Regions from separate parts of the Janibacter sp. LM genome, predicted to be linked through region 1. Evidence: riboswitches for the same ligand, from Rfam matches in the RefSeq annotation. Region 1 holds a riboswitch; the other holds the start of a gene.
What was found. Region 1 has a riboswitch for S-adenosylmethionine ahead of ABC138_RS01475 (homoserine O-acetyltransferase). Riboswitches for the same ligand answer to the same signal wherever they lie in the genome.
Positions count from the first base shown of each region.

Region 2: linked by a shared signal. The riboswitch ahead of ABC138_RS10930 (aminotransferase class V-fold PLP-dependent enzyme) and the one ahead of ABC138_RS01475 (homoserine O-acetyltransferase) in region 1 are both predicted to bind S-adenosylmethionine.

Region 1 covers NZ_JBDIVG010000001.1:314,324-319,232, forward strand. Annotated here, with positions in the region: gene ABC138_RS01460 (alanine/glycine:cation symporter family protein) at 1-694, shown strand, start outside; gene ABC138_RS01465 (DUF1232 domain-containing protein) at 789-1,211, shown strand; gene ABC138_RS01470 (DUF4192 domain-containing protein) at 1,302-2,408, shown strand; SAM riboswitch class IV at 2,466-2,576, shown strand; gene ABC138_RS01475 (homoserine O-acetyltransferase) at 2,592-3,740, shown strand; gene ABC138_RS01480 (universal stress protein) at 3,814-4,212, shown strand; gene ABC138_RS01485 (RNA polymerase sigma factor) at 4,407-4,909, shown strand, end outside.
Region 2 covers NZ_JBDIVG010000018.1:67,213-72,121, reverse strand. Annotated here, with positions in the region: gene ABC138_RS10935 (ribonuclease J) at 1-798, shown strand, start outside; gene ABC138_RS10930 (aminotransferase class V-fold PLP-dependent enzyme) at 946-2,163, opposite strand; SAM riboswitch class IV at 2,206-2,321, opposite strand; gene ABC138_RS10925 (A24 family peptidase) at 2,395-3,039, opposite strand; gene ABC138_RS10920 (DNA translocase FtsK) at 3,151-4,909, shown strand, end outside.

The DNA of each region.
Region 1 (4,909 bases):
CCCGCACCACGCCGCCGCCGCCGAGGTCTCGCACCCGGCGAAGCAGGGCTTCGTCCAGGCCTTCGCCGTCTACATCGACACCCTCTTCGTGTGCACCGCGACGGCCTTCATCATCATCTCGACCGACATGTACTCGGTCTTCAGGGGCGAGAGCTACCCCGGACCGACGCTCTACGAGGGAGCGATCGGGACCGACGTCGAGCCCGGCCCGGGCTTCGTGCAGGCGGGCCTGGACAGCTTCGCGCCCGGTATCGGCTCGAGCTTCGTGGCCCTGGCGCTCGTCTTCTTCGCCTTCACGACGATGGTCGCGTACTACTACATGGCCGAGGTCAACCTCGCCTACCTCACCCGCAAGATCCGCAGCGCCACCGTGCGCCGCGGGATGATCCGGGCGCTGCAGGGGTTGATCCTCGTCTCTGCCGCCTACGGGGCGACGACGACGGCCGGCTCCGCGTGGGGCCTCGGCGACATCGGTGTCGGCACGATGGCCTGGCTCAACATCCTGGGCATCCTGCTGCTCCAGGTCCCGGCCCTGAAGGCCCTCAAGGACTACCGCGCGCAGAAGGCCCGGGGCATCGACCCGCAGTTCGACCCGCGTGAGCTCGGGATCGAGGGTGCGCAGTTCTGGGAGCTGCGTGCCGACGGCCAGCTCACCCAGGGCGCTCCCCGGGAGTCGGTCGGCGCACGGGAGTGACGCCGAGCTCCTGAGGGAATCCGGACCGGGCGCGCTACGTTGGATCCAGCGGAGCGCGCCCGGACCGGGCACGCCTGAGCGTCAGGAGACCGACATGGCCACGACCAGCCGCGTCCGCAACGCCACCCACCTCGCCTCCGCCGTCCGCAGCGCGGCGCGACCAGGCGGGCCCAGCCTCTGGACCCGCCTGCGCGCCGTCCCCCGGATGATCCGCGCGGTCCGCGCGGGGCAGTACACCGGTCTGTCGTCCAGCCGCCTGATGCTCCTGCTCGCCGGTGTCGGCTACGTCGTCTCGCCGATCGACGTGGTCCCGGAGGGCCTCCTCCTCGCCCTCGGCCTGCTCGACGACGTCATGGTCATCGGCTGGGTCGCCACGACCCTGGTGCGGGAGACCGAGGACTTCATCGCCTGGGAGCAGGCGGTGGCCGCAGGCGCGTCCGGGCGCCAGCAGTGGACCCCGCCGCAGCAGCAGTGGGAGCCCGGCCCGACGGTCCGCTCGCACGTCGTGCGCGACTGACCGTCCGCAGACCACCTGCCTGACGTCCGGGTTTCCACAGGATCCGCCCGGTCGCTGCCGGCGCCCTCTGCAAGCGCCAGATTCGTCGGCATGGACCACATCGCCAGACCTCGCGACGCCGCCGAGCTCGCCGTCATCCTCCCGTACCAGCTCGGGTACCACCCGGGCCCCTCCCTCTGCCTGACCGTGATGCGCGGCCGCCGGCTCGGCCTGCTGCAGCGGCACGACCTCGTGCCCGAGCCCGCGGCCTGCCGGGCCGTCGCGGAGCACGCCATCGCCATCGCGGTGCGGGAGGGGGCCACCGCAGTCCTGCTCATGGCCTTCGAGGAGGACGAAGGGGAGTCCCGCCACCTCCGCGCGGCGATGACCGCCGCCGCCGGCGAGGCCGGGCTGCGGGTGCAGGAGCACTTCGTGGTCCGCGACGGGCGCTGCTACCCCGCAGGCGGGCCCCGGGCCAGGCGTCGCCTCGGCATCCCGCTGCCCCGACCCGAGGACGTGCCCGCCGTCGCCACCTTCGTCGAGGCAGGGGTCTGCCCGCTGCCGAGCCGTGCGCACCTGGTCGACGCCGTGCTGCCGGAGCGCGACGAGGCCAGGGCCCGTCGGGTCGCGCTCGCCGTGAACCCGCTCGAGGAGGAGTTCGCGCACCAGCAGGTGGCCCGGACCTGGGCGCGGCTGCTCGACCCCTCCGCCGACGCGACCCCGGTCGCCGAGCTCAGCGACGCAGAGCTCCTCGTCCTCTCCGCGTCGCTGCAGGACGTCGACTGGCGTGACGCGCTCCTCGGCGGGCTCTGCCCCGGAGCCGTGCCCTTCGCCACCTTCGGCGACCCCCTCGTCGAGCACGCCCGCACGGCGCTGGCGCGCTGCCCGTGGGCCCTCGTGGACCCGGACGCCGGGTCCGTGCCCGATGCTGCCGTCGACGTCGGTCGCCACCAGGAGGACGTCCTCGCGGTCCGCGCCCGCGTCGCCGAGCTCGGGCGGCTCGTGCCCGAGGAGCTCACGCCCCCGCTGCTCACCTGCACGGCGCACATCGCGTGGTGGATGGGGGACGGCACGATCGCCGGCAGCTGCCTCGAGCGCGCGCTGCAGATCGAGCCCGGCTACCGGCTCGCCGGTCTCATGCTCGACCTGCTGTCCGCCGGGCTGCGGCCCTGGGACCTCGGGCCCGACGCGCGCGCCGGGCGCCACCCCGCGGCCTAGTCCGGACAACGGACCGGACTCGATCCCGTGGGGCCGCTGTGGTTAGAGTTGTCGCCAGGTCATGAGTGCCAGCGTCAAGCCCCGGCTTGCTGGCCGGCAACCCTCCTCGCGACGGGGTGCCCCGGGTGATGACCGGGCCGCATCGCAGTGGTGCGGCAAGGCGAGACCCCGGGAGCACCGTCGATGAGCGTCACCACCACACCCCCCAGCAACACCGCGCTGTGGCGCGACGGCGACGAGCCGGGGGACCGGCACTTCCTGCGCATCGGGGACCTCACGCTCGAGTCCGGCGAACGCCTGCCTGACGTGGTGCTCGCCTACGAGACCTGGGGCGAGCTCGACCCGGCCCGGGACAACGCGGTCCTCGTCGAGCACGCCCTCACCGGCGACAGCCACGTCGTGGGCCAGGCCGGTCCGGGACACCCGACCGACGGGTGGTGGCCGGGCCTGATCGGGTCCGGCGCCCCCCTGGACAGCGACGAGTACTTCGTCGTCGCGATCAACGTCCTCGGCGGCTGCCAGGGCAGCACCGGTCCCGGGACGCTCGCAGCGGACGGTCGGCCGTGGGGTGGGCGCTTCCCCCGGCTGACGATCCGCGACCAGGTCGCGGCAGAGGCGGCGCTCGCCGACGCGCTGGGCATCGGGCGCTGGCACACGGTCATCGGCGGCTCCATGGGCGGCATGCGCACCCTCGAGTGGGCGGCTGGTCACCCCGACCGGGTCGGTACCGCCATCGCTCTGGCCACGAGCGGCTACGCGACTGCGGAGCAGATCGGCTGGAGCCAGGCCCAGATCCTCGCGATCCGCAACGACCCCTGGTTCGCCGACGGCGACTACTACGACCACCCGCAGGGTCCTGAGGTCGGTCTCGGCATCGCCCGCCGCATCGCCCACGTGACCTACCGCAGCGAGATCGAGCTGCACGAGCGCTTCGGTCGCCGGGAGCAGGACGAGCCGGCGGGGGAGTGCGGTCGTCCGCGCTATGCCGTGGAGAGCTACCTCGACCACCACGGCGGCAAGCTCGCGCGTCGCTTCGACGCCAACTCGTACGCGGTGCTCTCCGAGGCGATGAACTCGCACGACCTGGGTCGCGGGCGCGGCGGGGTCGAGGCGGCGCTCGCCCCCTTCGCCGGTCGCCTGGTCCTCGCGCCGGTGGACTCCGACCGTCTCTACCCGCCCCGCCTCTCGGAGGAGCTCGCGCGACTGCACCCACGGGCGCAGCTGACGACGATCTCCTCCCGGGTGGGCCACGACGGGTTCCTCACCGAGGTCGACCAGGTCGCCGGGCTGCTCCGCCGCGTGCTCGCCGGGGACACGGCCGCGTGTGAGTGAGACACGTCACGCGCCGCCGGTGTAGCGTCTGGCACAGGTCATTCAGGAACCGAGTATCTGTTGAGGAGCATCGATGACGATCGTCGTGGGGTATGTGTCCACCAAGGAGGGCGAGGCCGCTCTCGAGCGGGCCTTCGAGGAGTGCCACCTGCGCAAGGAGCCGCTCGTCGTCATCCACTCCGACCGGGGGGGCGTGGGGATGAGCGGCGACATCGCACGCAAGAACGAGCAGGACCTCAAACAGGTCCGGACCCGTCTCGAGGAGGCCGGCGTCGAGGGTGAGGTCCGCGGGCTCGTCCGTGGCAAGGAGCCGGCCGAGGACCTCATCGTCGTCGCCGAGGAGACCGACGCCAGCCTGATCATCATCGGCCTGCGCAAGCGCACGCCGGTCGGCAAGCTGATCCTCGGCTCCAACGCCCAGCGGGTGCTGCTCGACGCGCCGTGCGACGTGCTCGCCGTCAAGGCGCGCTGAGCCGCCACGCACGGCACCAACCGACCCAGCGGGCGTCCTTCGGGGCGCCCGCTGCGGCATTTCGGCGCACCGCGTTTTATAATGGTGACGAGCCCAGCGCGCAGCGACCGGGCGAGTCGGAGCCCGAGGGACGAACGCCACCCCTTGGAGGTCCCGGCGGATTCTTCCGTGACGAAAGGTTGTTGGTGACTGCTGTGTCCCCACGGTCCGACGGGGCGCAGGGCTCCCTCCCCAAGGAGTTCTCGCACCCATCGCTCCAGGAGCTGGTCCGCAAGGGCCACACGACCGGATCCATCACCAGTGACGAGCTGCAGGCCGCCTTCGGCGACGCGCAGATCAGCCCCAGCCGGGGGCGGGTCGTCCTGCGGGCGCTCGACGACCAAGGAATCGAGGTTCAGGTGCCACAGTCCACGTCCGCCAAGAAGACGACGGCGAAGAAGGCCCCCGCGAAGCAGGCGGTGACCAAGAAGGCCGCTACGCCAGTGAAGAAGACCGCGGCGCCCGTGAAGAAGACCGCGGCGAAGAAGGCGACCACCAAGACCGCCGCCCCCAAGGCGGCTGCGGCCGCCGCGGCGGCCCCGGTGAAGAAGGCCGCCGCCAAGAAGACCGCTGCGAAGAAGACCGCCGCCAACAAGGCCGCCAACCCGACGACGACCACGGCCGAGGAGCCGGATCCCGACGAGGACGAGGTCATCGG
Region 2 (4,909 bases), on a different contig from region 1:
AACTACCCGGACAACGAGGTCGTCCTGATCTGCACGGGCAGCCAGGGCGAGCCGATGGCGGCCCTGTCGCGCATGGCCAACCGCGACCACCGCATCGACGTGGGCGACGGGGACACCGTGCTGCTCGCCTCGAGCCTCATCCCCGGCAACGAGAACGCCGTGTACCGCGTCATCAACGGCCTCATGCGCCTGGGTGCCGACGTCGTGCACAAGGGCAACGCCAAGGTGCACGTGTCCGGTCACGCGAGCGCCGGTGAGCTGCTCTACTGCTACAACATCGTCAAGCCGCGCAATGTCATGCCGGTCCACGGCGAGTGGCGCCACCTCGTGGCCAACGCCGAGCTGGCGATCCAGACCGGGGTCGACCCCGACCACGTCGTGCTCGCCGAGGACGGTGTCGTCATCGACCTCGTCGACGGCCGCGCCCGCATCGCCGGCGCCGTGCCCTGTGGGTACGTCTACGTCGACGGCTCGAGCGTCGGCGGCACCACCGAGGAGCTGCTCAAGGACCGCCGCATCCTGCGCGACGAGGGGTTCATCTCGGTCATGGTCGTCGTCGACTCCTCGACCGGCAAGGTCATCGCCGGCCCCGAGATCACCGCCCGCGGCTTCGCCGAGGACGACGAGATCTTCACCCAGGTCAAGCCCAAGATCATCGCCGCGCTCGACGAGGCGACCAGGAAGGGCACGACCGACACCCACCAGCTGCAGCAGGTCGTGCGCCGCGCCGTCGGTGGCTGGGTCGGCGGCAAGATCCGTCGCCGCCCGATGATCATCCCGGTGGTCGTGGCGGCCTAGGAGACGGTGCCCCGCGCGTCCCAGGATTCTCGGGTGACCCGATAAACCTCGCCTTCGCAAGAGTTTCAGACTCTTGCGAAGGCGAGGTTTCTCTTGCTGAGCGAAGGGGGACTGCCGGGTCCCCCCTTCGACCTCACCCGAGGAGGGTCAGAGGGCGCGAAGGGCGCCGAGGAGCCGGTCGATGTGCGCCGGGGTGGTGCCGAGGCCCGCGCTGATCCGCACCGCGGTGTCCTGCTCGTGCTCGGAGAGCAGGTCGTCGACGAGCAGGTGCGCGCAGAACTTGCCGTCGCGCACACCGATGCCGTGGTCGTCGCCGAGGATGCGCGCGACCTCGCTGCTGTCGTGGCCGTCGACCGTGATCGCCGCGACGGGGGCGCCCTCTCCACCGCCGAAGAGCGTGTGGACGCGCACACCCTCGATCCCGGCCAGACCGCTCAGCAGTCGGATGCGCAGGGCCTGCTCGTGGTCGATGATCGCCCGCTCGCGCTCGGCGATGATCTCGCAGGCCCTCGCCAGGGCAATCGCGCCGAGGACGTTGGGGGAGCCGGCCTCGTGCCGGGCCGGACCGCAGGTCCACTCTGTCGTGTCGAGACCGACGCGGGCGGTGGCGCCGCCACCGGCGAGGTAGGGGTCGGCGGCGTCGAGCCAGTCGCTGCGGCCGACGAGCACCCCGGCGCCGAACGGGGCGTAGATCTTGTGGCCGGAGAAGGCGACCCAGTCGATCCCGAGGGCAGCGATGTCGACCCGACGGTGCGGCGCGACCTGGGCGGCGTCGAGGGCGAAGCGGGCGTCGTGCTCGCGGGCGACCGCGGCCAGGCGCTCGATCGGCCAGTGCTCGCCCGTGACGTTGGACGCGCCCGTGGCGACGACGAGGCGGTGCTCTGCGGGGTGGTTGCGCAGGGCCTGCTCGAGGAGCTCGACGGCCTCGTCGCGGCTGTGCGGCACGGGCAGCCGCAGCGCGTCGCCCCACGGGAGGAGGGCCGCGTGGTGCTCGGAGGCGAAGACGAAGACCTTCGTGCCCGCCGGCAGCGCCCGGGCCAGCAGGTTGAAGGAGTCGGTCGTGTTGCGGGTGAAGACGACCTGGTCGTCCTCACGCGCCCCGACGAAGTCGGCGACGCTCTCGCGAGCCTGCTCGTAGCGCGAGCTGGTCACCCGGGAGGCGAAGCCGGCACCGCGGTGAACGGACGAGTAGGTCACCGCGGCGGTGGCGACCTCCTGCGCGACGGCCTCGAAGGCCGGGGTCGTCGCCCCGTGGTCGAGGTGCGCGTACTCGACGGTCGAGCCGTCGCGGTCGCGGTAGGTCAGGCCCTCGGAGACGAGGCGGGGGAGGTCGGTCGAGGTCTGCTGCACGTGGGACACGGTCATGGGGATGCTCCTGGTCCGTCAGGGACCCGGGTGTCGACCACGAGTCCGCGCTTGCCGGGCGACAATGGCGTCGCCGGCCAGGTCGTCACCCGGAGCACCCCACCGCGGAGGAGGGTTGCCGACCAGCTAGCCGGGGCTTGTCGCTGGTACTCGTGACCTTGCGGATGACCATATCGGACACCGGTGGGTCCGTGTCGAGAGGAGGCGAGGCGCATCTCGCCACCTGGGACGTCAGCCGAGGGCGACGGCGATGACCGCTCCGGCGACGAGGTAGGGACCGAAGGCGAGGTGCGTCCCCCGGTCGGCCCGGCGCGCGAGCAGCAGTGCGAGAGCGGCGAGTCCACCGATGACGAAGCCCACCCAGACCCCCACGACGAGGTGCGTCCAGCCGAGCCAGGCGAGCGTCGGCGCGATCGAGACCATGAGCTTGGCGTCGCCCATCCCGATCGAGCGGCCGAAGAGGAGGAAAGCGAGCGCGAGCGTCCCGCCCCCGACGAGCAGGGCCGCGAGCCCGGCCCGCTGCAACGCCTCCCACTCGCCGGTCGCGGCGGAGGCGAAGGTGAGCAGCACGGCCTGCACGGGGACCAGGGGCAGGGTGATCGCGTTGGGCAGGCGGTGGACGTCGGCGTCCACCGCGGCGAGGACGAGGCCGGCGAGGGCCAGCGAGAGCGGTGCCGCGAGCACCGGCCACGGCAGGTCGGAGAGCCCGCGGGCGATCGCCCACCCGACGGAGGGGGCGACCGGCAGGACCCACAGGTGTCGGGGGAGGGGACCCCCTTCGTCCTCCCGCCGGTACGTCCCGGTGCGCAGCCAGAGGTACCCGACCACGCCGCCGACGAGCGCCAGGAGGGCGACGATGAGGGTGCGTGCGTCCACGGCGGCGACGCTACTCGGCGGGTGGCGGGGCCGCTCCCCGATCTCCACAGGTTGCCGTTGTTGCGCGTGTGACGCGTGTGTCGGGCGGGGCTTTCGCCTAACCTGCGGAACATGGCCACTCGTCCGTCGACCTCCTCGCGCAGCACCAAGGGCGCCTCGTCGCGCCCCAAGGGCAGCACCCGTCCGTCGGGTCGCACGTCCGCTGCGAAGGGGAAGAAGACCGCCGCCCCGCGCAAGAAGGCCGCGTCCGGCGGGGGTCTCCCGCTGCCGCTGGCCGCGGTCCACAGGACGTGGGTGGGCGTCGCCCACGCCACCGGCGCCGGCGTGCGCCGGATCGGCACGAGTGCCGGCGAGATCGAGCCCGAGCACCGGCGCGACGGGTGGGGCTTCCTGGCCCTCGCGCTGGCCCTGGTCGTCGCGGTCCGCGAGTGGTGGGGCCTGTCGGGCGCCTTCGGTGACGTCGTGCACGCGGTCTTCGCGGGCACCTTCGGCCGGGTGGCCTACGCGCTGCCGATCGTCCTGCTGCTCCTCGGGGTCCGCCTGCTGCGCTCGGCCGGCGAGTCCGCGGCCGACGCTCGCCTGGGCTTCGGCACGGCGGGGCTGCTCTTCGCCGTCTCCGGCCTGACGCACGTCTCCAAGGACATCCCGCAGCCGCCGGACGGCGCCGGGCCCATGAGGGACGCGGGCGGCATCGTCGGCTTCCTCGCCGCGGACCCCCTGACCACGGCGGTCACGGAGTGGCCGGCCATCATCCTGCTGGTCCTCCTCGGCCTCTTCAGCCTCCTCCTGCTCACCGGCACCCCCCTGCACGAGGTGCCGCAGCGCTTGGCCTACGTCCGGGCCGCCTTCACCGGGGAGGTCCCCTCGCACGTCACCAGCGCCGACGTCGCGGCGAAGGGGGACGCTCCCCAGGCCGCGGTCGCGCGGGCCCGGCGTCGGCGCACCTTCGACGACGACGAGAACCTGGGCGAGCGCGACGGCGACACCGCCTTCGACCAGGCCGCGGTGGTCCAGCCCGCGGGGAAGGGACGCAAGCGCAAGGGCGCCGCCGCGCCCGTCGACGCGGTCGACGAGCCGGCCGCGGATGCCGCGGCCACCGACGGTCCCCGTCCGGGGGAGAAGCGGCCGACCAAGAACCCGGTCGTCGCGCCGATCAGGAGTGCGGACAAGCCGGCCCTGGAGCCGCCGCCCACGACCCAGCTGCCGCAGCGGGTCGAGCAGCTGGCCCTGGCCGGCGACGTCACCTACACGCTCCCGGACAGCCAGCACCTCAAGCCCGGCGCACCCCACAAGGAGCGCTCGGCGGCCAACGACAAGGTCGTCGAGTCCCTGACGAGCGTCCTCGACGAGTTCGGCATCGACGCGCAGGTCACCGGGTTCCACCGCGGCCCGACCGTTACCCGGTACGTCGTCGAGCTCGGCCCGGGCGTGAAGGTCGAGCGGGTCACCGCGCTGTCGAAGAACATCGCGTACGCGGTCGCCTCGGCCGACGTGCGCATCCTCAGCCCCATCCCGGGCAAGTCCGCCATCGGCATCGAGATCCCCAATGCCGACAAGGAGATGGTCTGCCTCGGCGACGTGCTGCGGTCCGACGTCGCCCGCAACAACGAGCACCCGATGGTCATGGGCGTCGGCAAGGACGTGGAGGGCGGCTACGTCATCGCCAACCTCGCGAAGATGCCGCACCTCCTCGTCGCCGGCGCCACCGGCTCCGGCAAGAGCTCCTTCGTCAACTCGATGATCACCTCGATCCTCATGCGGGCCACGCCCGACGAGGTGCGGATGGTGCTCGTCGACCCCAAGCGCGTGGAGCTGACGGCCTACGAGGGCATCCCGCACCTCATCACGCCGATCATCACCAACGCCAAGA